Regions from separate parts of the Streptomyces sp. NBC_00390 genome, predicted to be linked through region 2. Evidence: riboswitches for the same ligand, from Rfam matches in the RefSeq annotation. Region 2 holds a riboswitch; the other holds the start of a gene.

Region 1 (11,837 bases), 1.6 Mb from region 2:
CAGAACCCCGGCATCACGGTCGAGGTCCAGGTCGAGTCCTGGAACGACGTCGACCGCAAGGTCGCCGAGATGGTCAAGGCGGGGCACGCCCCCGACATCGCCCAGATCGGCGCCTACGCCGACTACGCCGCGGCCGACAAGCTCTACTCCGCCGACCAGCTGCTCACCATCCCCGTGCAGTCCAACTTCCTCGGCCCGCTGGTGGACGCCGGCGAGCACAAGCGTGTCCAGTACGGGCTGCCGTTCGTCGCCTCCACCCGCCTGCTCTTCTACAACAAGGAGCTCTTCGCCGAGGCCGGGATCGAGGAGGGCCCCAGGACTTGGGACGACCTCCGCGCCGACGCGCAGAAGCTCAAGCAGAGCACGGAGGTGAAGTACCCCTTCGCGCTGCCGCTCGGGCCGGAGGAGGCCCAGGCCGAGAGCATGATGTGGCTGCTCAGTGGTGGCAGTGACGGTTACACGGACGCCGCGGGCAACTACACGATCGACTCGCAGCAGAACATCGAGACGTTCGATTGGCTGAAGACCAACCTGGTCGGCGGGAAGCTGACGGGGCCGGTGCCGCCCGCGAAGCTCAACCGCAAGGACGCGTTCGCGGCGTTCACGCGGGGCGAGGTCGGCATGCTCAACGGCCACCCGTCCCTGATGCAGGCCGCGGCGAAGGAGGGCATCGACGTCGGCATGGTTCCCCTGCCCGGCCGCACCGGCAAGGCGAAGGCGACGATGGGCGTGGCCGACTGGATCATGGGCTTCAAGCAGAACGGCCACAAGGCCGAGATCGGCAAGTTCCTCGACTTCCTCTTCAGCGACAAGAACGTCCTCGACTTCGCGGGTCAGAACGGCCTGCTGCCGGTGACGGTCTCCGCCTCCGAGGCGATGGAGCGTGACCCCGAGCACAAGGATCTCCGTACGTTCCTCCAGGAACTGCCGGCCTCGATGCTGCCGCCGGTCGGCAAGACGTCGTGGGCCGCGGTCAGCGAGAGCATCAAGAAGAACGTCGGCGAGGCGGTCGAGCCCGGCGGCAGCCCGGCGGCGGTCCTGGGCCGTATAAGCCTCGAGGCGAAGGAAGCAGAACTGGCGGAGTAGTCACCCGCGGGGCATTGCGGAAGGGGCGGCGCCCACTCGTCGGTGGGCGTCGATAGGTTGGATCGTATGACCGACGACCAGGCGCTTTCGGAGCGTGAGCGGGCCGTTCTCGCCATGGAGCAGCGCTCCTGGAGCGGGCCAGGGGCCAAGGAGCGGGCGATAAGGGAGCAGCTCGGCATCTCCCCGGTGCGCTACTACCAGCTCCTCAACGCGCTCCTCGACGACGAGCGCGCGCTGGCGCACGACCCCGTTACCGTCAACCGGCTGCGCCGTGTGAGGGACGCCAGGAGAAGTCGCCGATAGGGTCGGTACATGGGCTCCCCGTACGCGCACCCCCTGCCGACGCCGTCCACTCCCGCGGGCCGTGACGGTCTGGCGGCTCTCCTCGCCCGGCCCTCAGGGGCCGTCGTCGCCCTCGACTTCGACGGCACCCTCGCCGAGATCGTGCCCGACCCCGAACAGGCCCGCGCCCACCCCGGCGCCGCCCCCGCGATCGCCGCGCTCGCGCCGCGGGTCGCCTCCGTCGCCGTGATCACCGGCAGACCCGCCGGTGTCGCGGTGCGCTACGGCGGCTTCGCCGGTGTGCCGGGCCTGGACCACCTCGTCGTCCTCGGCCACTACGGCGCCGAGCGCTGGGACGCGGTCAGCGGCACCGTCCAGGCCCCCGCCCCGCACCCGGGTGTCGCAGCCGCCCGCGCCGAACTGCCGGGTGTCCTCGACGGGGCCGGGGTCTGGGAGGGCACCTGGGTCGAGGAGAAGGGCCGTGCCGTCGCGGTCCACACGCGCCGCGCCACCGACCCCCAGGCCGCCTTCGACGCCCTGCGCGAACCGCTCGCGGCGCTCGCTGCCCGCCACGGCCTGATCCTGGAGCCGGGCCGCATGGTCCTGGAGCTGCGCCCGCCCGGCATGGACAAGGGCAAGGCCCTGTCGGACTACGTACGCGAGGTGAACGCCGAGTCCGTGCTGTACGCGGGCGACGACCTGGGTGACCTCCCTGCGTTCGGCGCGGTCGAGAAGCTCCGCTCGGACGGTGTGCCGGGGCTGCTGGTCTGCAGCGGCAGCAACGAGGTGACGGAGCTCGCGGACCGCGCGGACCTGCTGGTGCCGGGGCCGGCGGCGGTGGTGGAGTTCCTGGCGAATCTTGCGCAGCACCTGCCAGGTCCGCAGGTGTGAGGGCCGTGGGGGAGGGCGGGTTCTCCCCCACCCCGCCCTCTCCCACGGCCTGGCGGCCGTGGCAGGTACCCCAATCCCGAACCATGGGCTTCGCCCCTGACCCCGGAACGCCCTTCAGGCGTTCGGGGATCCTCCCCGCCGGGCATCTCCAGCCCGGCCGGCGATCGAGGACACGGCCGGAGGCCGTACCCGGGGGTCCGTGGCTGCCCCCGGTTACGGGAAGGCGCGGGTGAGGGAAAGCCCCCGCAGGGGGCCGGGCCTGCGTCGCCGCGCCGGTCCGCGCAGACCCGGAACCGGCGCAACGCCGGAACCAGCGCGGCCTCGGAGCCGGTACACCCGGAACCGGCGCGGCCTCGGAGCCGGTACACCCGGAACCGGCGCGGCCTCGGAGCCGGTACACCCGGAACCGGTGCGGCCTCGGAGCCCGCGCGGCCCCGGAACCGGCGCGCCTACGCGTCCTTGGCGCGCAGGGCCTCCAACTGGTCGAGGAACCACTGCTTCGGTGGCAGCGCCGTCGCCGCCGCCGCCAGGCGCTTGGTGCGTTCGGCCCGCTCCGCCTCCGGCATGCTCAGCGCCTCGTGCAGCGCGGCCGCAGTGCCGCTCACGTCGTACGGGTTGACCGAGAGCGCGTCGTCGCCGAGCTCCGCGTGCGCGCCCGCCTCCCGTGACAGCACCAGCGCGCAGCCGTGGTCGGACACGACGGGGACCTCCTTGGCGACCAGGTTCATCCCGTCCCTGATGGGGTTGACCAGTGCCACGTCCGCCATCCGGTACGCGGCCAGCGAGCGCGCGAAGTCGTCCTTGACGTGCACGACGACCGGAGTCCAGCCGTCCGTCCCGTACCGCGCGTTGATCTCGTCCGCGACCCGGGAGACCTCCGCCGTGTACTCCCGGTAGACCGCGAGATCCTGGCGCGAGGGGTAGGCGAGCGCGATGTGCACGACCCGCTCCCGCCACTCGGGGTGTTCCTCCAGCAGCTCCCGGTAGGCCAGGAGCCCCCGCACGATGTTCTTGGACAGCTCGGTCCGGTCGACCCGGACGATCGTCCTGCGGCCCTCGCCGATCTGCTCCCGCAGTTGTTCCATGCGCTCCGCCACATCGGGCCGGTGCGCGCGCTCACGCAGGAAGTCCGCGTCGGCGCCGAGTCCGTGCACACCTGTCCGCGTGGTGCCGGTGCCGCCGACCACCTGCTCGCAGCAGCCGGCGAAGGCGTCCGCCCACCGCCGGGTCAGGAACGCCAGCCGGTCCGCGCCCAGCATCCCGCGCAGCAGCTGTTCCGCGATGTCGTCCGGCAGCAGCCTGAAGTACTCCGCCGGCGCCCATGGTGTGTGCGAGAAGTGCCCGATCCGCAGGTCGGGGCGGAGTTCGCGGAGCATGCCGGGCACCAGGGCCAGGTGGTAGTCCTGCACCAGCACGGCCGCGCCGTCGGCGGCCCGCTGCGCCAGCGCCTCGGCGAACGCCTTGTTGTACGCCTCGTACGCAGCCCACTGCCGCCGGAACTCCTTGTCGAAGACCGGCTCCAGCGGGGTCTGGTACAGCATGTGGTGCACGAACCACAGCACCGAATTCGCGATGCCGTTGTACGCGTCGGAGTGGACGGCCGCGTCGATGTCGAGCATCAGTACACCCGGCTCGCCGACCCCGCGCCGGACCGCCTCGCGGTCGCCGTCGCTCAGGGCCGCGCACACCCACAGGGACTGTGCGCCGGATCCGATGGCCGACAGGCCGGAGACCAGGCCGCCGCCCCCGCGGCGGGCGTCGAGCTCTCCGTCCTCGTTCACCGTGTACGAGACCGGGCCGCGGTTGGAAGCGACCAGGATCTGGGCAGCGTGTTCACGCTCGGAGACCATGTGGCGAACCTAGCCCGTCCCGGGAAGCCTCAAACGTGCGTACGGTCTCACCGCGCCGGATCCGGTCTCAGTCCTTGTCGCGGCGCCGCGATGCCGCCACCGCGACGACTCCCGCCGCCGTCAGACTCAGCGCCACCCCGCCCAGCAGCCACAGCTGCTCGTTCCTGGATCCGGTGTCGGCCATCTCGCCGGGCTGGATCTGCACCGGCCGGAGCGAGGGTTCCGTCCCCGGCGACCCGTCCGCCCCCGTGGCGGCCGCGGGGCCGGGCGATCCGAGCAGTGCCGCGGCGGTGACCGCCAGGGCCCCGAGGATCCGGGGCAGCCGGCCATGGTTCCTGTCATCTTTCGCACCCATGTGTACGAAAGGTAGAGAAGATGTCCGCGTGATCCGGTTTATGCCGCGCGACGCGCCGCATACTCACCGATCTCACGCATCGGCGGCCGCTCCTCCGTGTCCACGGAGTACGTCCGCGGCTCGAACCCCGTCTCGCCCCGCTCGAACTGCGTCAGCGACGGCCGCACCAAGTGTCCGCGGGAAAGTCGCAGTTGGGCGGTACGGTAGATCGCCGCCGCCATCCGGCCCAGCGCCTGCCCGTCCTGGTGGCGGTGCTTGCGCGAACCGACGTCCACCTGCGCGAGCGCGTCCAGGCCCACCGTGTGCAGCGCGTCCACCAGCAGTCCCAGCTCCACCCCGTACCCGACCGGGAACGGCAGCCGCTCCAGCAGCGAGCGCCGTGCCGCGTACTCGCCGCCCAGCGGCTGGACGAAGCCGGCCAGCTGCGGCCAGTGCAGATTCAGCAACGGCCGGGCCACCAGTTCGGTCACCCGCCCGCCCTGGCCCGGCTGGCCGCCGAGCGGCCGGTCGTACATCGCCTTGACGAACTGCACCTCGCCTTCGGTCAGCAGGGGCCCGACGATCCCGGAGACGAACTCCGCGGAGAAGTCGCGCAGATCCGCGTCGACGAAGCAGACGATGTCACCGCTGGTCACCATCAGTGACCGCCACAGCACCTCGCCCTTGCCCGGCACGGCCGGTATGCGCGGCAGGATCGTGTCCCGGTGGACCACCCGTGCCCCGGCCGCCGCGGCCACTTCACCCGTACGGTCGCTCGAGCCCGAGTCGATGACCACCAGCTCGTCGACCAGCGGCACGCTCTCCATCAGCTCGCGCCGGATCACGGTGACGATGTCCCCGACCGTCGTCTCCTCGTCCAGCGCGGGAAGCACCACGCTGACCGACGTCCCGCGCCTGGCCTTGGCCGCCAGCAGCTGTTTCATCGTCCGGTCGGCGGCTGCCCAGGAACGCCTGCTCAGCCAGCGCTCCACCTCATCGAGCACGTGCGCGTCTCCTTGACTTCCGGTCGAGAGATCCATCTCGAGGTTCGGACGACTATCTCAACCGTCCAGGGCTTCGGTTACAGTCTTGAACAACGCCGATGACCGTCGCATGCCGGGGGTCGTCGCGCTGACAAGTGAATACCGCTCATCCAGAGGGGCAGAGGGAACGGCCCGTTGAAGCCCCGGCAACCCTCCCGCCGACCGCGAGGTCACGGTGGGGAAGGTGCCAATTCCGTCTCGTGGCGAGATGCGTCACGAGGAAGATGAGGAGAAAGGGCCTCGCCACCATGGCTGTGCAGACCGTTGCAAGCAGCACCACCACCCCTGTGGACCTCGGACCGGCCGCCGCGCTCTCGTGCCGCGAGTGCGGGGAGCGTTTCGAACTCGGCCCCATCTTCGCCTGCGCCTCGTGTTTCGGGCCGCTCGAAGTCGCGTACGACCTGCCGAGCGGCGACCCCGAGGCCCTTCGCAAGCGGATCGAAGCGGGCCCGGACAACATCTGGCGCTACGCCCCGCTGCTGCCCGTCCCCGCCGACGTGACCGGCAAGCCGAGCCTGAACCCCGGTTTCACCCAGCTGGTCAAGGCCGACAACCTCGCCCGTGAACTGGGCGTCACCGGCGGCCTGTACGTCAAGGACGACTCCGGCAACCCGACACACTCCTTCAAGGACCGTGTCGTCGCGATCGCCGTCGAGGCGGCCCGCGCCTTCGGTTTCACCACCCTGTCCTGCTCCTCCACCGGCAACCTCGCCGGCGCCGTCGGCGCCGCCGCGGCCCGGGCCGGCTTCCGCTCCTGCGTGTTCATCCCGCACGACCTGGAGCAGGGCAAGGTCGTCATGGCCGCCGTGTACGGCGGTGAACTGGTCGGCATCGAGGGCAACTACGACGACGTCAACCGCTTCTGCTCCGAGCTCATCGGCGACCCGCTCGGCGAGGGCTGGGGCTTCGTCAACGTCAACCTCCGCCCGTACTACGGCGAGGGCTCCAAGACGCTCGCGTACGAGATCTGCGAGCAGCTCGGCTGGCAGCTGCCCGACCAGATCGTGATCCCGATCGCCTCCGGCTCGCAGCTCACCAAGATCGACAAGGGTCTGCAGGAGCTGATCAAGCTCGGTCTCGTCGAGGACAAGCCGTACAAGATCTTCGGTGCCCAGGCCGAGGGCTGTTCGCCGGTGTCCACCGCCTTCAAGGCCGGCCACGACGTCGTACGCCCGCAGAAGCCGAACACCATCGCCAAGTCGCTCGCGATCGGCAACCCGGCCGACGGCCCGTATGTGCTGGACATCGCCCGCCGCACCGGCGGCGCGGTGGAGGATGTCGACGACGAGCAGGTCGTCGACGCGATCAAGCTGCTGGCGCGGACCGAGGGAATCTTCGCCGAGACGGCGGGAGGCGTGACCGTGGGCGTGACCAGGAAGCTGATCGAGCAGGGCCTGCTCGACCCGGCGCTCACCACCGTCGTGCTCAACACCGGCGACGGTCTCAAGACGCTGGACGCGGTCGCCCCGACCACCGGTCCGACCGCGACGATCCGCCCGAGTCTGGACGCGTTCCGCGACGCCGGCCTGGCCGGCTGAACCACCGAGAGAGGCAGCACACCATGAGCGTCAACGTCCGCATCCCCACCATCCTCCGCACGTACACGGGCGGCAAGGCCGAGGTCCCGGCCGAGGGCGCGACCCTCTCCGAGGTCATCGCGGACCTGGAGAAGAACCACGTGGGCATCGCCGCCCGGGTCCTGGACGACCAGGGCAAGCTGCGCCGCTTCGTCAATGTGTACGTGAACGACGACGACGTGCGCTTCGAGCAGGGGCTGGAGACGGCGACGCCGGACGGCGCGGGAGTTTCCATCATCCCCGCGGTCGCCGGTGGCTGACGCGACCTGGAATTACCCAGAGTAATGAGAATTGCCCCTTCCGGTGGAGAACCGGAGGGGGTAATTCTGCATGGTTGAGCGCGATAGAGTTGGGGAAGCGGCCTCCGCCACTCGCTTCCCCTGTGTATGAGAATGCGCCGGGAGGCGACAAGAAGTGGCCAAAGTGTGCGATCGAAATGCGCCTTTGGGGATACTTTGTGGAGCCCGACTTGCCCCGGAATTCACGGAATTTGCACATTCCATCCCTTTGCTACTGCGCAGAATTCTCGTCCGACTGACCTGTTGCAGACGGCAGTTGGACAGATACATTCAGCCGCGGTCGACGCGTTCCGGCGCACGCCCCTCCTGTCGGGGCGGTAGGTCTGACCCGGGTCCGCGAAGTGCGGTCCTGCGCAAGGGCCAGTAATAGGGGAGTTAGGCATGGCTCAGGGCACCGTCAAGTGGTTCAACGCGGAGAAGGGCTACGGCTTCATCGCGGTCGACGGTGGTGCGGATGTTTTCGTCCACTACAGCGCGATCCAGATGGATGGGTACCGCACCCTTGAAGAGGGTCAGCGAGTTGAGTTCGAGATCTCGCAGGGCCAGAAGGGTCCGCAGGCGGACATGGTCAAGCTGGCCGTCTGATCCGGTCGCGATCGGCCACCGACGTTCTCACTCCGAGGGGTCCGCATCCCATCCAGGGATGCGGACCCCTCGTCGTGCGTTCACGCACGGTTCGTCCGCCCTCCGCCTTCGCCGCTCTCCGCCTGCGGATCCCCGAGAGCCGCTTGCACTCTCCTATGCCGAGTGCTAATCATTGGCGTTAGCACTCTGCAGGTGAGAGTGACAGAACTTGGATCGGGTCGGTGAGGCCCGCGGGCCGGGTGGGGCAAGGAACCACACGGCTTGCAGGCCGTCCGTCGCGGGCACCAGCACGGTCCGGAGCAATCCACCCCAGTCCGGGAGGACCACTTCACATGGCCAAGATCATCGCGTTCGACGAGGAGGCACGGCGCGGTCTCGAGCGCGGGATGAACCAGCTCGCCGACGCCGTCAAGGTCACCCTTGGCCCCAAGGGCCGGAACGTCGTCCTCGAGAAGAAGTGGGGCGCCCCCACGATCACCAACGATGGTGTTTCCATCGCCAAGGAGATCGAGCTCGAGGACCCGTACGAGAAGATCGGCGCCGAGCTGGTCAAGGAAGTCGCCAAGAAGACGGACGACGTCGCCGGCGACGGTACGACCACCGCGACCGTTCTCGCGCAGGCGCTCGTCCGTGAGGGCCTGCGCAACGTGGCCGCCGGCGCCAACCCGATGGCCCTCAAGCGCGGTATCGAGAAGGCCGTTGAGGCCGTCTCCGGTGCCCTGCTCGAGCAGGCCAAGGACGTGGAGACCAAGGAGCAGATCGCTTCCACCGCCTCCATCTCCGCCGCCGACACCCAGATCGGCGAACTCATCGCCGAGGCCATGGACAAGGTCGGCAAGGAAGGCGTCATCACCGTCGAGGAGTCCCAGACCTTCGGTCTGGAGCTGGAGCTCACCGAGGGTATGCGCTTCGACAAGGGCTACATCTCGGCGTACTTCGCCACCGACATGGAGCGTATGGAGGCGTCCCTGGACGACCCGTACATCCTGATCGTCAACTCCAAGATCTCCTCGGTGAAGGACCTGCTCCCGCTGCTGGAGAAGGTCATGCAGTCGGGCAAGCCGCTGCTGATCATCGCCGAGGACGTCGAGGGCGAGGCACTGTCGACCCTGGTCGTCAACAAGATCCGTGGCACCTTCAAGTCCGTTGCCGTCAAGGCCCCGGGCTTCGGCGACCGCCGCAAGGCGATGCTGAACGACATCGCCATCCTCACCGGTGGCACGGTCATCTCCGAGGAGGTCGGCCTCAAGCTCGAGAACGCCGGCCTGGACCTGCTGGGCCGCGCCCGCAAGGTCGTCATCACCAAGGACGAGACCACCATCGTCGACGGTGCCGGTGAGAGCGACCAGGTCCAGGGTCGCGTCAACCAGATCCGCGCCGAGATCGAGAACTCCGACTCGGACTACGACCGCGAGAAGCTCCAGGAGCGCCTCGCGAAGCTGGCCGGCGGCGTGGCCGTCATCAAGGCCGGCGCCGCGACCGAGGTCGAGCTCAAGGAGCGCAAGCACCGCATCGAGGACGCCGTTCGCAACGCGAAGGCGGCCGTCGAGGAGGGCATCGTCGCCGGTGGTGGCGTGGCTCTGATCCAGGCTTCCTCGGTCTTCGAGAAGCTCGAGCTCGAGGGTGACGAGGCGACCGGCGCCAACGCCGTGAAGCTCGCGCTGGAGGCTCCGCTGAAGCAGATCGCCGTCAACGGTGGTCTCGAGGGCGGCGTCATCGTCGAGAAGGTGCGCAACCTGCCCGTCGGCCACGGCCTGAACGCCGCGACCGGTGAGTACGTCGACATGATCGCCGAGGGCATCATCGACCCCGCGAAGGTGACCCGCTCTGCCCTGCAGAACGCGGCCTCCATCGCGGCGCTGTTCCTCACCACCGAGGCCGTCATCGCCGACAAGCCGGAGAAGGCTTCCGCGCCTGCCGGTGGCGGCATGCCGGGCGGTGACATGGACTTCTGATCCGGCTTCGGATCGGACCCGTCCGTAAGGACGAAGGGCGGCACCCCTCCTCCCAGGGGGGTGCCGCCCTTCGGCGTCTGCGCGGCGACCGTACGGGCAACTGCCGCGAAAGGGACGACCTCTGAATCCTCATGTGACCTCGGGCTCGAGGCAGTTGAATGTTCTGGAACGATCAGCTGCCCACGATCCAGGAGGGAAGCCGCGTGACTTTCGGGGGACAGGGACCGTACCGCCCGCCATGGCCACCGAACGGTGGACCGCCACCGCCGTACCGTCCCCACCCGCCGAACGCGTCGCTGTGGCAACGGCTGCGCGAGGACGAGTGGCCGCCGCTGAGGGAAGTACTGGGACACGCACGCAGGCTTCCGGGCTGTGTGTGGGTGCCGGCCCTGTGCTTCGTATGGCCCGCGCTGTTCGTCCTGGTGATGTACCCGCTGGCCCGCTCGGCCCGTATGAAGTCCCGGGCGGTCTTCCCCACGCGCAGCCATCGCGGTGTCCAGGACCCGGACGTGATGCGCATGCAGAAGATCCGGGCCTGGATCGCCCTCGGCGCGTCCTTGGTGATCCTGCTGGCCTACGGTACGTCGGAGGACTGGCAGCAGGCCCAGGACCAGGCGTTCTTCCGGCTGGCGGTCACCCCGTGGCTGCTTCTCCTCACGGCGCCCGCCGTGATCGCGCTCCTGTTCCGCTTCGCGCCGCCGTCGGCCCGGCCGGTGATGCGTGCGCGCCTGCGGCCGGCGGTCCGGACGGTGCTCTGGTACTTCGGGGCCTTCACGGCCGTGCCGATACTGTTCGCGGGCGTGATCTTCCTCAGCAGGACGTTCCAGGGCGAAGCGGCGGGTGCCCTGCTCTCGTTCGCGCTTCTTCTTCCGGTCCTGTGGCTCGTCTTCTTCGTCGGCTTCGCCTCCACGACGGTCGTCCGCACCGCCTTCCACACGGCAGATGTGCACGCTGCCCTCCCGGCGCTGCTCACCGGCGTGCTCGTGTGGGAGCTTGCCGCGGTCAATCTGCTCATGGCCGGCCCGCCTCCCGGTCCGCCCGTGATCCAGCTCTGCGCGCTCATCGGCGGCCCGGCGTCGGTGACGGGCGTGGCATGGTGGGAGATCGGCCGCCTGCGCACCCGGTACGGCGTGACCTTGCGCAGCTGAGCGGGCGACCGTCCGGGGCGTCACGCGCGGCGACCCGAAGCTGCCGGGCCGGCTGCTCGCGGCGTACGGCCGCACCTTCGACCCGGCCGAGCCGCCGGCGTACACGCTGCTGCAGGTGTACAGCAATCTGCGTGGTACCTGCGGGAGTTGCCCGCGCCGCCGCAGCAGAGGCCGGAGTCGCCGGCGCAGTCCTGGTTCGGCACGGCCTGGCCGAGCGGCTGCCCGGCGGGTCACCCGCTCGTCATGGCCAGCGTGAACCAGGTGGTCTTGCCCTGGTCGGTCGGGCGCACGCCCCAGTCCTGCGCCAGTGTGTCGACCAGGACGAGCCCCCGTCCGGACTCGTCGTCGGCGGCGGCGATCCGCGGCTGCGGCGGATGGTGGCTGTGGTCGCTCACCTCGACGGTGAGTTCCGTGCTGTTGTGCCGCACATGCACATGGACCGGTCCCTGGCCGTGCCGGATGGCGTTGGTGACCACCTCGGACACCAGCAGCCGGGCGTCATCGGCGAGCCGGTCGCAGTTCCACGCGACGAGGGCCTTCGTGAGGAACGCCCGTGCCTCCGACACCGAGGACGACACCGCGGGCAGATCCGTGGTGGCCGTGGCGACCGGCGCCGCGGGTAACTGGGTCAGGAGCAGGGTCACATCGTCGTGATGGCTGTCCGTCGACGGCAGCACGGACGTAAGGACCAGGTCCGCGGCGGACTCCAGATCGGACGTGGCGGCGAACGCCTCGTCGAGCGCGGTGACGAGTGCGGCGAGCTGCTCCTCGATGTCGCCTTCCGGTG
Region 2 (11,837 bases):
GATGGAACGCCCCTCACGGGCGGCCCGGCGGCCCGCCTCGACCGCGGCCTCCGCCTCTGCCAGCCGCGCCTTGAGCCGCCGGCTCTCGCTCTCGGCGGCCGACACCTGGGCGGCGGCCTGCGCCTTGATCGCGTCGGTCTCGCCCGCCGTACGACGCAGGGCGGCCTCACCGCGCTTCACATCGGCCTGGGCGCTGCGCAGTTTGCGGTGCAGCGACTCGGCTTCCTTGCGGGCGGCGTCCAGTTCGGCACGCAGCCCCTCGGTCTCGCTCCTGATCTGGCCGCGCGCCTCGGCGAGCTCCGCGCGCAGCCGCTCCAGCTCGCGCCGGCCCTCTTCGTCGGCGCGCTCGGCGTCGGCGCGCTGGGCCTCCTCGCCCGCGGCGGCGACCAGTTTCACCCACCCGACGGGACGCAGGACATAGGCCGCGGCCGCCACATCGACGGGATCGGCTGCCGCGGGAGGGGGTCCGGACTCGAGCGCCTCGGCCAGCTCGGGCTGGGCTTTTCCGATCCGCTCGCCGATGCGCTGGCGGAAGACCGGGTCGCTCTCCAGCGCGGCGGCCATCGCATTGCCGGCGAACTTGGCGCGCCGGGTGGGGGTGAAACGGGCGTACTGCCGCAATTGGGACGGCAGTTCGGCCACCGTCAGGCCGCCGAACGCGTCCGAGACCAGGGCGACGACCCGCCGCCGCACACTTTCCGGCAGCGGGCGGTCGAGCGCCTCGGCAGCGCCACCGGCCGCATCGGCCGGCTCAGCGCCGCTGTGTGGCTGCTCCACCATCCGTCACCCCTACTGCCTGTCGTCTGCCCGCTGCCCGGGCCGCTGCTCAGGAAGCCGCGCCCGGCCTGTCCACCAGTTCGATCTGATCCACCGCGTTGCACCAGCGGCAGCGGACCGATTCGATGGTCTCACTGACCACCTCGCGCTCCTCCACCTTCGATTCCCCGGCCAGGTCCAGATGCACGTACTCGACGACCTTCGACGAGCGCGTGACATCGAAGCGGGTCAGGTTGCCGCACAGTGTGCAGCGCCACCGGGTCTCGGGGGTCGGCGAGGGAACCGTCGTCATCGTGCCGTCCTTCTTCGTGGTGCGGATGCGGGTGCCGCGGTGCGCCGTCGAACTGCGGATGTACTGCCCGTAACCCTACGGCCTCGCGGGTACCCGGTGTCGCGGCGAGGCACTCTGTGCCGGTCGGTCCACCTACGGCATGATCTGTCCGTGATCGATTGGTGGGGTGCGATCCGGAACACGGCCAAGGGGCCCGCCGTGACCTACGGCGCGATCGCCGTCTGCTGCGCGGTCTTCCTCGTCAGCCCGGTCTCCGGACTCAATCCGGTGTACGGCACGGGCGACCGTTTACTCGTCGCACAGAGCGCGTACTTCGAGCAGTGGGGCGTGATCCCGGCCGAACTGCTGAAACGCTCCCCGCACGCCCTGCTCACCCCGCTCACGGCCCTGTTCGTCCACGGCAGCTGGCTGCATCTGCTGGGGAACATGCTGTTTCTCTTCGTCTTCGGCGCGATGGCCGAGGAGCGGATGGGCCGGCTGCAGTTCGCCCTGTTCTATCTGGGCACCGGCTATCTCGCCCTGCTGGTGTACGCGGCCGTCAACGCCGATTCGGCGCAGACCCTGGTGGGGGCGTCCGGGGCGATCTCGGGCGTGCTCGGCGCCTTCCTGTTCCTCTTTCCGAAGGCCCGCGTCACCAGCCTCTTCCCGTTTCTGTTCTTCCTGCCGCTGCGGTTCCCCGCCTGGGTCGTGCTGATCTTCTGGTTCGGGCTCCAGTGGCTGGCCGCGAGGAACGCGGGCAGCGGGCCCGGGGTCGCCTATCTGGCACATCTGGTGGGGTTCTCGGCGGGCTTTCTCTTCGCCTGGGGCCGGTTCCGCAGTGGGACTAGAGTGAAGGCCCAAGCAGCGGCCACCGAGGGAGAACGCCAACCGTGATCACCGCGATCGTGCTCATCAAGACCAGCGTGGACCGCATCCCCGAGATCGCCGAGTCGATCGCCGCGCTGGACAGCGTCAGCGAGGTCTTCTCGGTGACCGGCACGTACGACCTGATCGCCATGGTCCGTGTGGCCAAGCACGACGACCTGGCGGACGTCATCCCGGGCAGCATCAGCAAGATCCCGGGCGTCGAGGCCACCGACACGCATGTCGCGTTCCGCACCTACTCCCAGCACGACCTGGAGGCGGCGTTCGCCATCGGCCTGGACGCCTGACGCCTCGCGCACTGCGGGGCGAGCACCCGCCCCGCAGTGGCGCGACGACAGCGAGCCCGCGCCGAAGGCGCGGGCTCGTCGGATCCGGGGCAGCCCCGAGCGTCACACGGCCGGGACGCAGCGGCCGTCCTCCGTGCGGTACGTCCACTTCGCACCCTCGCGCACCAGCTCCCGCACCGCCCGGACGAAGCGTTCGACATGCTCGTCCGGCGTCCCCGCGCCGAAGCTGACGCGGATCGCGTTCAGCGACCGCCCCCCGGCCGCCTCGGGGGCGCCGCACTCGCCCGGGTCCTCGGTCTCACCGCCCAGGAGCGTACGCACGAGGGGGTGGGCGCAGAACAGGCCGTCGCGCACCCCGATGCCGTACTCGGCCGACAGCGCCGCCGCGAAGTGCGAGCTGTTCCAGCCGTCGACGACGAACGAGATGACGCCGACGCGCGGGGCATCGGCGCCGAACAGGGAGAGCACCCGCACCTCGGGCACCTCGGCCAGCCCCTCCCGCACCGTTGCGATCAGCTGCTGCTCCCGTGCCACCAGCGCGTCGAAGCCCGCTTCGGTCAGCGCCCTGCACGCCGATGCGATGGAGTAGACGCCGATGACGTTCGGCGAACCGGCCTCGTGGCGCGCGGCCGTGGTGTGCCACTCGACGTCCACGCCGCCGTCCGTGCCCCGCGCGACCGTGCGCGAGGCACCGCCTCCCGCGAGGTACGGCTCCGCCTCCCGCAGCCAGTCCGCGCGCCCGGCGAGCACGCCGGAGCCGAACGGCGCGTACAGCTTGTGCCCGGAGAAGGCGACCCAGTCCACATCCAACTCCCGTACCGACACGGGGTGGTGGGGCGCGAGCTGGGCGGCGTCGAGGACGATCCGGGCGCCGTGGGCGTGAGCCACGGCCGCGAGCTCCTTCACCGGCCACAGTTCACCGGTCACATTGGACGCGCCGGTGACGCAGACCAGGGCGGGCCCGTCCGTGTCCTGAGCGGATGCGGTCCGGTCGGCGAGCGCCCGCTCCAGGGTGGTGACGGCCTCTTCGGGAGTGCGCGGCGCGTCCAGGAAGGTCACCTGGGCCTGACGCCAGGGCAGCAGGGAGGCGTGGTGCTCGGTCTCGAAGACGAACACCCGGCAGCCGGCGGGGAGCACGGAGGCGAGCAGGTTCAGCGAGTCGGTGGTGGAGCGGGTGAAGACGACCTGATCGCCGTCGCGGCAGTCGAGGAAGTCGTGGACGGTCGCCCGGCTGTTCTCGAACAGGTCCGTGGACAGCTGCGAGAGGTAGCCGGCGCCACGGTGCACGCTGCCGTAGTACGGGGCGTACGCGGCCACGTCGTCCCACACGCGCTGCAACGCGGGTGCGCTCGCCGCGTAGTCGAGGGCGGCGTAGACGGCTTCGCCGCCGGTCACCAGCGGAACGGTGACGTCCCGGCCGAGGACCGGGAGCGGGGCGGCACAGCAGGGGTCGGCAACGGCGTCAGGGGTGGCAACGGCGGCGTTCGGGCATGCGGACATGGCGGTATCTCCCGGCAGGAAAAGGCGAATCGGCTTCAAGAACACCCGGATCACGGGTGTGCCTCAACGCACGGACACGACCGTGCGGAGGGTGTGCTGAAGAAGGGGCTACGCGCCCTATCGCATTCGCTTGCTCACGAGACTGCTCCCTTGAGGACCAGGACCCCGGGGCTGTGACATCCGACGATGTCCAGGGGTCCGCGCTTGCCACAGACCTCGCTGCCTGCGACCTGGTCTTCACCCGGGGCACCCCGCCACGGACGGAGGGTTGCCGGACAGCGGGCCGGGGCCTCGTCGCTGTCACTCATGACCTGCCGAAGAAACTACGCGACGTGATCGCCGTCCCGCAACCCGTGTCCGGATTCCGGGACGGCCAGGGGACGGCAGCCCACGGCGGCGTCCGCCGCCAGGCCCTGCGACACCTCACTGTGTTGTCGAAGTCGCCCAAGTACGTCCAGTACGAGGGCGACCTCCCGCGGCCTCGGCCCCGGCGGGCCCGGGGAGACCCCAGGCATCCGCCGCCGGCCGATCCTCGAAGATCGCCCGGACAGGGCTCAGGCGTTGCTCACGGAGACCCAGCGGTCCAGTGCGGCCTTGGCCGCTCCCGAGTCGATGGACACGGCCGCCTTGTCCATGCCGGCCCGCAGCTGCTGCGCGAGCGGGCCGTCGCCCGGCTCCAGGGCCACCAGCGCGGCCGCCGCGTTCAGCAGCACCGCTTCGCGGACCGGACCGGTCTCGCCGCCGAGCAGCCGCCGCGCGACATCCGCGTTGTACGAGGCGTCCGCGCCGCGCAACGCCTCCACGGGCACCAGGTCGATGCCCACGTCGCGCGGGTCGAAGGCCTCCTCGCGCACCGCGCCGTCCCGTACCACCCACACCTTGGACGTGGCGGTGGTGGTCAGCTCGTCCAGACCGTCGTCGCCGCGGAAGACCAGCGCGGACGAGCCCCGTTCGGCCAGTACACCGGCCAGGATCGGCGCCATCCGGGCGTCCGCGACACCGGTCGCCTGGGCCTTGACCCGCGCCGGGTTGGTGAGCGGACCGAGGAAGTTGAACACGGTGCGGATGCCCACCTCCTTGCGGGTGGCCGCCACATGCCGCAGCGCCGGGTGGAACTTGACCGCGAAGCAGAAGGTGATGCCGGCTTCCTCGGCGACCTCGGCGACGCGCCGCGGGGTGAGCTCCAGATTGACCCCGAGCTTCTCCAGGACGTCGGAGGCGCCGCTCGCGGACGAGGCCGCGCGGTTTCCGTGCTTGACGACCTTCGCGCCCGTACCGGCGACGACGATCGCCGACATCGTGGAGATGTTCACCGTCTTGGCCCCGTCGCCGCCGGTGCCGACGATGTCGACGCTGGGGCCTGGCACCTCGATCAGGTTGGCGTGCGCGTACATGGTCCGCACGAGGCCGGTGATCTCGTCGACCGTCTCGCCCTTGGCGCGCAGCGCGACCACGAAAGCGGCGATCTGCGCGTTGGTGGCCTCGCCGCTGAGGATGCGGTCCATCGCCCATGCGGTGGCGTCCGCGCTCTGGTCACGGTTGTCGAGGAGTGCGTTCAGCACGCCGGGCCAGGAGTGGTCCGCCACGCTGTTGCCGCCGACCGGGGTCACAACGTTCATGGTCCGCTCCAGGGTCCACAGCCGATAGGGATGGGTCCACCCTATCCAGGTGCGGGCACAGCGAAGAGCCCCGTCCGACGAATGGACGGGGCTCCAGCTGTGGCGACCTTCAGGTCAGGTGATCAGTGGTGGCCGTGGCCGCTGGTGATCTCCTTGTACTCCTCGGCGGTGGGCTTGGCGATCTGGTTCTCCTCGCCGTAGTAGCCCTTGCTGAGCTTGGCGCGCAGCTTCTCGGAACGCTTCACCTTGCGCTCGACGCCGTTCTCGTCGACCGTCGGGCCGATCTCGGCCGGCTTGTACTGCTCGTGCGCGGTGAGCTTGTACAGGTCGCCCTGCGAGAGCGGCTCGTGGATCTCGACGAACTCACCGTGCGGCAGGCGCTTGATGATGCCGGTCTCGCGACCGTGCAGCACCTTGTCCTTGTCGCGACGCTGCAGGCCCAGGCAGATCCGCTTGGTGAGGATGAACGCGAGGACCGGTACGACGAAGTAGGTGATGCGGACGAACCAGGTGATCGCGTTGATCGACATGTTGAAGTGCGTGGCGAAGATGTCGTTACCGCCACCCAACAGCATGATCACGTAGCCGGTGACCCAGGCGACACCCAGCGCGGTCCGGGTCGGCGCGTTGCGCGGCCGGTCCAGGATGTGGTGCTCGCGCTTGTCGCCGGTGATCCAGGACTCGATGAACGGGTAGACCGCGATCGCTCCGAGGACCAGACCGAAGACCACCAGCGGGATGAACACACCCAGGACGAGGGTGTGGCCCCACAGATTGATCTCCCAGCCAGGCATCACACGGACCAGACCCTCGGCGAAGCCCATGTACCAGTCGGGCTGGGCACCGGTGGACACCATGTCCGGGCGGTACGGGCCGAGCGCCCACACCGGGTTGATCGTGAAGGTCGCCGCGATGAACGCGATGACACCGAAGACCAGGAAGAAGAAACCTCCGGCCTTGGCCATGTAGACCGGCAGCAGGGGCATGCCGACCACGTTCTTGTTCGTCTTGCCGGGACCCGCCCACTGCGTGTGCTTGTGGTAGAAGACCAGGATCAGGTGCGCCACCACGAGGCCGAGCATGATGCCCGGCAGCAGCAGGATGTGGATCGAGTAGAACCGGGCCACCATCTCGTGGCCGGGGAACTCGCCGCCGAACAGGAAGAACGACAGATACGTGCCGACGATCGGCGTGGCCAGGATCGCGCCCTGGGTGAAGCGGACACCCGTGCCGGACAGCAGGTCGTCGGGGAGCGAGTAGCCGGTGAAGCCGGTGAACATGCCGAGGACGAACAGCAGGAAGCCGAACAGCCAGTTGATCTCACGCGGCTTGCGGAACGCGCCGGTGAAGAAGACGCGCATCATGTGCACGAACATCGCGGCGAGGAAGATCAGCGCGGCCCAGTGGTGGATCTGCCGGATGAGCAGACCGCCGCGGACGTCGAAGCTGATGTGCAGGGTCGAGGCGTAGGCCTCGGTCATGCGGATGCCCTGCATCGGCACGTACGAGCCGTGGTACTCGACCTCGTTCATGCTCGGGTGGAAGAACAGCGTCAGATACACACCCGTGAGGATGATGATGATGAAGCTGTAGAGCGCGATCTCGCCGAGCATGAACGACCAGTGGTCCGGGAAGATCTTCCGCATGTTGGCCTTGGCCAGGGAGTAGATCCCGAGCCGGCCGTCCGCCCAGTCGGCCACCCGCTCGCCGGCGGGCGCCTTCTTCTTCGTGTCTGTTGCAGTACTCATCCGCGCTCCCAGAAGGCAGGACCGACGGGCTCTTCGAAGTCGCCCAGCGCCTCGAGGTTGCCTTCGGCGTTGACGCCGATCTGCAGCTGCGGAAGCGGGTGACCGGCCGGACCGAAGATGACGCGGGCGCCGTCGGAGAGGTCGAAGGTGGACTGGTGGCACGGGCAGAGGACGTGGTGCGTCTGCTGCTCGTACAGGCTGATCGGGCAGCCGACATGGGTGCAGATCTTGGAGAAGGCCACGATGCCGTCGACCGACCACTCCAGCTCTTGCTTGTCCTTGATGTCCTCCGGCTGGATGCGGACGACCATCACGGCAGCCTTGGCGATCTGGTTGTTGAAGTCGTGGCTGGACTCCTCCAGGCCCTCGGGCATGACGAAGGTGAGCGAACCGACCACGACGTCCTCGGGGCGCAGCGGCTCGTTCGTGTTCATGTTGATGAGCTCTTTGCCCTTGGCCCACAGGGTCTTGCGGAGCTTGTTCTCCGGCAGCGGACCGAGCTCGCGCAGCAGCACCACACCGGAGAGCGGCACCATGGCCAGCGCCCCGAACATGGTGTTGCGGATGAGCTTGCGCCGGCCGATGGCGGAATCCGCGGCACCGTCGGCGAAGTCGGCCATGACCTTGGCCTTGACCTCGGGGTCGGCCTCGATCGGGTGGCGGTCGTCCGGGGTCTCCACGTCGGACATCAGGGTGCGGGCCCAGTGGACCGCGCCCGCGCCGATGCAGAAGAGCGCGATGCCAAGCGTCGTACCCAGCGCGAAGTTCAGCGCGCTGATGTGACCGAGCGGCCAGATGTACACGATCGTGTCGACGCCGATGGTCACGAACGAGGCGATGAAGCCGATCGTGGCCAGCATCGACAGCGTGAACATGAAGGCAACGGCACGCTCGGAGCGCCTCGCGGCACGCTCGTCGATGTCCTGGATGCGCGGCTTGTGAGCCGGCAGTCCCGGGTCGGCGAACGGGGAGTCCTCCGTGCGCTGGGCTACGGCAGCGCCGCCGTGGGCCGCGCCGTGCGCGGCGTCCTGCTCTGCGGGCAGGTTCTCGTCTGGAATCTCTTGGCTACTCATGACTTCTTGGCCTTAGCGGTGTGGGCCGCGACCCAGATGGCAACAGCGATCAGCGAGCCGAGACCGAAGATCCAGCCGAACAGACCCTCGGCCACGGGGCCGATGCCGCCCAGCGCGAAGCCGCCGGGGGTTGGGGTCTCGTCACTGTTCACGGTCTTGACGTACGCGATGATGTCGCGCTTCTCCTGCTCGGGCAGCGTGGTGTCCGGGAAGGACGGCATGTTCTGCGGGCCGGTCTGCATGGCCTCGAAGAGGTGCTTCGGGCTGACGCCGTCCAGGCTCGGGGCGTACTTGCCGTCGGTCAGCGCGCCGCCTTCACCGGTGAAGTTGTGGCACTGGGCGCAGTTGTTGCGGAACAGCTCGCCACCCTTGGCGATGTTCGCGCCCGCCGGGTTGTACTGCTTCTCGGTCGGCGTGATCGGACCGGCTCCGAGCGAGGCGACGTACGCCGCGAGCTGGTCGATCTGCGCCTGCGAGTAGATGACCGGCTTCTTCGGCACCTGCGCGCCGGGCTGCTGGGCGGGCATACGGCCGGTGGCGACCTGGAAGTCGACGGCTGCGGAGCCGACGCCCACCAGGGACGGGCCGTCGGTGGTTCCCTGACCGCCCGTACCGTGGCAGCTGGCGCAGCCGACGGTGTAGAGCTTCTGGCCCTCCTTGATGGCGAGGGACTGGGCGGTCTCATCGGCCTGCGCCTTGTCCGCGGGTGCGAACGCGGCGTACAGCCCCCCAGTGGCCGCCAGCGCGAAGAGTAGGACGACGACCGCCGCCAGCGGATGGCGTCGTCGTACGGAGAGCTTTTTCACGGATTACCCCGGTGTCAGGATTTTCTGCGTCGATGCTTCTGGACTATGTCTGCTTCAGACGGCGGGTGCCGTCCGCGCCGATTACTTGATCATGTAGATCGTGGCGAAGAGGCCGATCCAGACGACATCGACGAAGTGCCAGTAGTAGGACACGACGATGGCGGCGGTTGCCTGCTCGTGGGTGAATCGCCGGGCCGCGTAGGTGCGGCCGAGGACCAGCAGGAAGGCGATGAGACCGCCCGTCACATGCAGGCCGTGGAAGCCGGTGGTCAGGTAGAACACCGAGCCGTACGGGCCGGACGAGAGGGAGAGCCCCTCGTGCTTGACCAGCTCGGTGTACTCGTAGACCTGGCCGCCGATGAAGATGGCACCCATCACGAAGGTGATGATGAACCACGTCCTGAGCTTCTTCACATCGCCTCGCTCCGCGGCGAAGACGCCGAGCTGGCAGGTGAGGGAGGAGAGCACCAGGATCGTGGTGTTGGTCGCCGAGAACGGGAAGTTCAGGAACGAAGCCTGCTCTGTCCAGTACTCGGCACCCGTCACCGATCGCAGGGTGAAGTACATCGCGAAGAGGGCCGCGAAGAACATCAGCTCGGAACTCAACCAGATGATGGTTCCGACACTGGTGAGGTTCGGCCGATTGACCGTCGGGTGCGCGTGCCCGGTTTCTACTGTCGTTGCTGTCGCCACGACCGACATTATGTCGGTCGCTTATCCCGCCCTCACTCCGGGGGGTGCCGTTCGGTGTGTTCCTGGTCCGTGTCCAGCCCGAACGGCCCATCGAAGGCCTGTCCGAACCGGTGTTGACCGGGAGTCGGAGCGAGTAGCATCCGCGCCAGAACACATGCATCTGCACCTGATCGAACGAGGCGGAGGAACCATGCAGTCGAGCGCCACGGTCCTGGTCTACAGCGACGACGCCAACACGCGCGAGCAGGTCAGACTGGCGGCGGGACGCAGGCCGGCCGCGGATCTGCCGCCCGTCGAGTTCCTCGAGTGCGCGACGCTGCCGGCGGTCCTGAAGGCCCTGGAGGAGGGCGGCGTCGATGTGTGCGTGCTGGACGGCGAGACGGTTCCGGCGGGCGGTATGGGGGTCTGCCGGCAGATCAAGGACGAGATCTTCAACTGCCCGCCCGTGCTGCTGCTGATGGGCCGCCCGCAGGACGCCTGGCTCGCGACCTGGAGCCGTGCGGAGGCGGCGGTGACCCTGCCGGTGGACCCGGTCGAGTTCGCCGACGCGCTGGCCGCGCTGCTGCGCAGCCGGCTCGCCGTGGACTGCTGAGAACCGCTGGGGACCGCTGGGGACCGCCTGCCGAAGACAGGGGGCAGGCTCAGACCTGGGGCCGCAGCCGTGCCGCTTCCGCGAAGCCGCTGGTGTCCTGGGTGCCGCCGGTCAGGGCGCTGCCCTGCTGCCACCTGCTCCAGGACAGATTCCAGTCGCCGAAGCCGTTTCCGAAGCCTTCCATCATGTTGCCGAAGCTGTTGACGACCTGGACGATGTCGCCTTCCCGGACGGTCTTGAAGAACCAGGCGGCGTTGGCGGTCGACATCCCGGTGCAGCCGTGGCTGACGTTCGCGACGCCCTGTGAGCCGACGGACCAGGGCGCGGCGTGGACGTACTCGCCGCTCCAGGTCACCCGGGTGGCGTAGTAGACGGGCAGGTCGTACGACTCGGAACTGCCCTCGGCTATGCCGATGCTGGTACCGCGCATCCGTACGAAGTACTCCTTGCCGAGCACGACCTTGATGCCGTTGCGGGTGGAGAAGCCGGGCTTGCCGGTGGTCACCGGAATGGTATTGATCACTTCGCCGTTGCGCTTGACCACCATGGAGTGCGCCGCGGCGTCGGTTATCGCCTCGACGCGGTCCCCGATGGTGATGCTCAGCGCTTTCGAACGGCCGCCGTAGAGTTTGCCCGCGACCTTGACACCCTGCAGGTTGCTGGTGGCCCGGACCTTCGCTCCGGTGGGCCAGTACTCCTTCGGGCGGTAATGCAGGGTCTTGTCGTCCACCCAGTGCCAGGCGCCTTCGACCGCGGGCTTCGAGGTGACCTTGAGGGCGCGTTCGACCACACGCCGGGCCTCCTTGCCCGTGACGGCGGAGTTGAGGGTGGCGGTGACCGGCTGGCCCACGCCGTACGTGCCCGTCTTGGGGCCGAACTGAGCCGTGAGGAAGTGCTTGGCGGGCGCGGTCTCGAAGGTGAGGGTCCGGGCGCCGGGGGCGCCGTCCTCGTCCTCCGTGGACACCTTGACGGTGTATTTGGCACCTGCCGACAGCGGGGCCGTGGAACGCCAGCGGGCGCCGTCCGCGGAGAGTTCGCCCGCGAGGTGGTGCCCCGCGTCGTCGGTGACGGTGACGTCGGTGATCCGGCTGCTGTCACTCTTGGCGGTGACTTCGAGCGGCTTGTCCGGATTCGCCTTCGAGCCGCTTCGGGGGGCGTTGAACGCGACCTGCTGTGCCGCGTCGTAGGGCTCGCCGGCCAGCGGATTGTCATCGGACCCGCCGCACGCGGTCGCTACCAGCCCGAGGGCCACGAGGAGCACGGTGCAGCTGAAGACGGTGCGGAAGTGCGGCGTGTGGTTCATAAGCACACGCTATGAACAGCTGTCAGCAGCGGCGCGCTGGATGACTCCAAACGAGGGGCCCGGATTCCCTCTTCTGGAGTGGGGAATCCGGGCCCGTCCCGCGTTGTGCGGATGCAGTGCTACTGGTTCTGGCTCTCACCGCGGTAGTACTCGAACACCCAGCCGAAGAGGCCGATCAGAATGACGGGGATCGAGAAGTACAGCAGCCACCAGCCGATCGCGACACCGAGGAAGGCGAGCGCACCGCCGACACCCAGCGAGAGCGGCTGCCAGCTGTGCGGGG

Evidence for each region. Region 2 has a riboswitch for S-adenosylmethionine ahead of OHS70_RS27385 (aminotransferase class V-fold PLP-dependent enzyme). Riboswitches for the same ligand answer to the same signal wherever they lie in the genome.
Region 1: linked by a shared signal. The riboswitch ahead of thrC (threonine synthase) and the one ahead of OHS70_RS27385 (aminotransferase class V-fold PLP-dependent enzyme) in region 2 are both predicted to bind S-adenosylmethionine.

The regions. Positions count from the first base shown of each region.
Region 1 covers NZ_CP107945.1:4,556,371-4,568,207, forward strand. The annotation lists gene OHS70_RS20005 (ABC transporter substrate-binding protein) at 1-1,086, shown strand, start outside; gene OHS70_RS20010 (DUF3263 domain-containing protein) at 1,153-1,389, shown strand; gene otsB (trehalose-phosphatase) at 1,399-2,259, shown strand; gene OHS70_RS20020 (alpha,alpha-trehalose-phosphate synthase (UDP-forming)) at 2,709-4,109, opposite strand; gene OHS70_RS20025 (hypothetical protein) at 4,177-4,464, opposite strand; gene OHS70_RS20030 (glucosyl-3-phosphoglycerate synthase) at 4,503-5,447, opposite strand; SAM riboswitch class I at 5,590-5,717, shown strand; gene thrC (threonine synthase) at 5,735-7,024, shown strand; gene OHS70_RS20040 (MoaD/ThiS family protein) at 7,048-7,323, shown strand; gene OHS70_RS20045 (cold-shock protein) at 7,744-7,947, shown strand; gene groL (chaperonin GroEL) at 8,280-9,902, shown strand; gene OHS70_RS20055 (hypothetical protein) at 10,106-11,050, shown strand; gene OHS70_RS20060 (PAS domain S-box protein) at 11,281-11,837, opposite strand, start outside.
Region 2 covers NZ_CP107945.1:6,196,592-6,208,428, reverse strand. The annotation lists gene OHS70_RS27405 (NYN domain-containing protein) at 1-777, opposite strand, end outside; gene OHS70_RS27400 (hypothetical protein) at 827-1,069, opposite strand; gene OHS70_RS27395 (rhomboid family intramembrane serine protease) at 1,220-1,942, shown strand; gene OHS70_RS27390 (Lrp/AsnC family transcriptional regulator) at 1,939-2,220, shown strand; gene OHS70_RS27385 (aminotransferase class V-fold PLP-dependent enzyme) at 2,323-3,720, opposite strand; SAM riboswitch class IV at 3,916-4,032, opposite strand; gene trpD (anthranilate phosphoribosyltransferase) at 4,275-5,339, opposite strand; gene qcrB (cytochrome bc1 complex cytochrome b subunit) at 5,462-7,087, opposite strand; gene qcrA (cytochrome bc1 complex Rieske iron-sulfur subunit) at 7,084-8,160, opposite strand; gene qcrC (cytochrome bc1 complex diheme cytochrome c subunit) at 8,157-8,966, opposite strand; gene ctaE (aa3-type cytochrome oxidase subunit III) at 9,048-9,668, opposite strand; gene OHS70_RS27355 (hypothetical protein) at 9,850-10,251, shown strand; gene OHS70_RS27350 (L,D-transpeptidase) at 10,301-11,554, opposite strand; gene OHS70_RS27345 (cytochrome c oxidase subunit 4) at 11,674-11,837, opposite strand, start outside.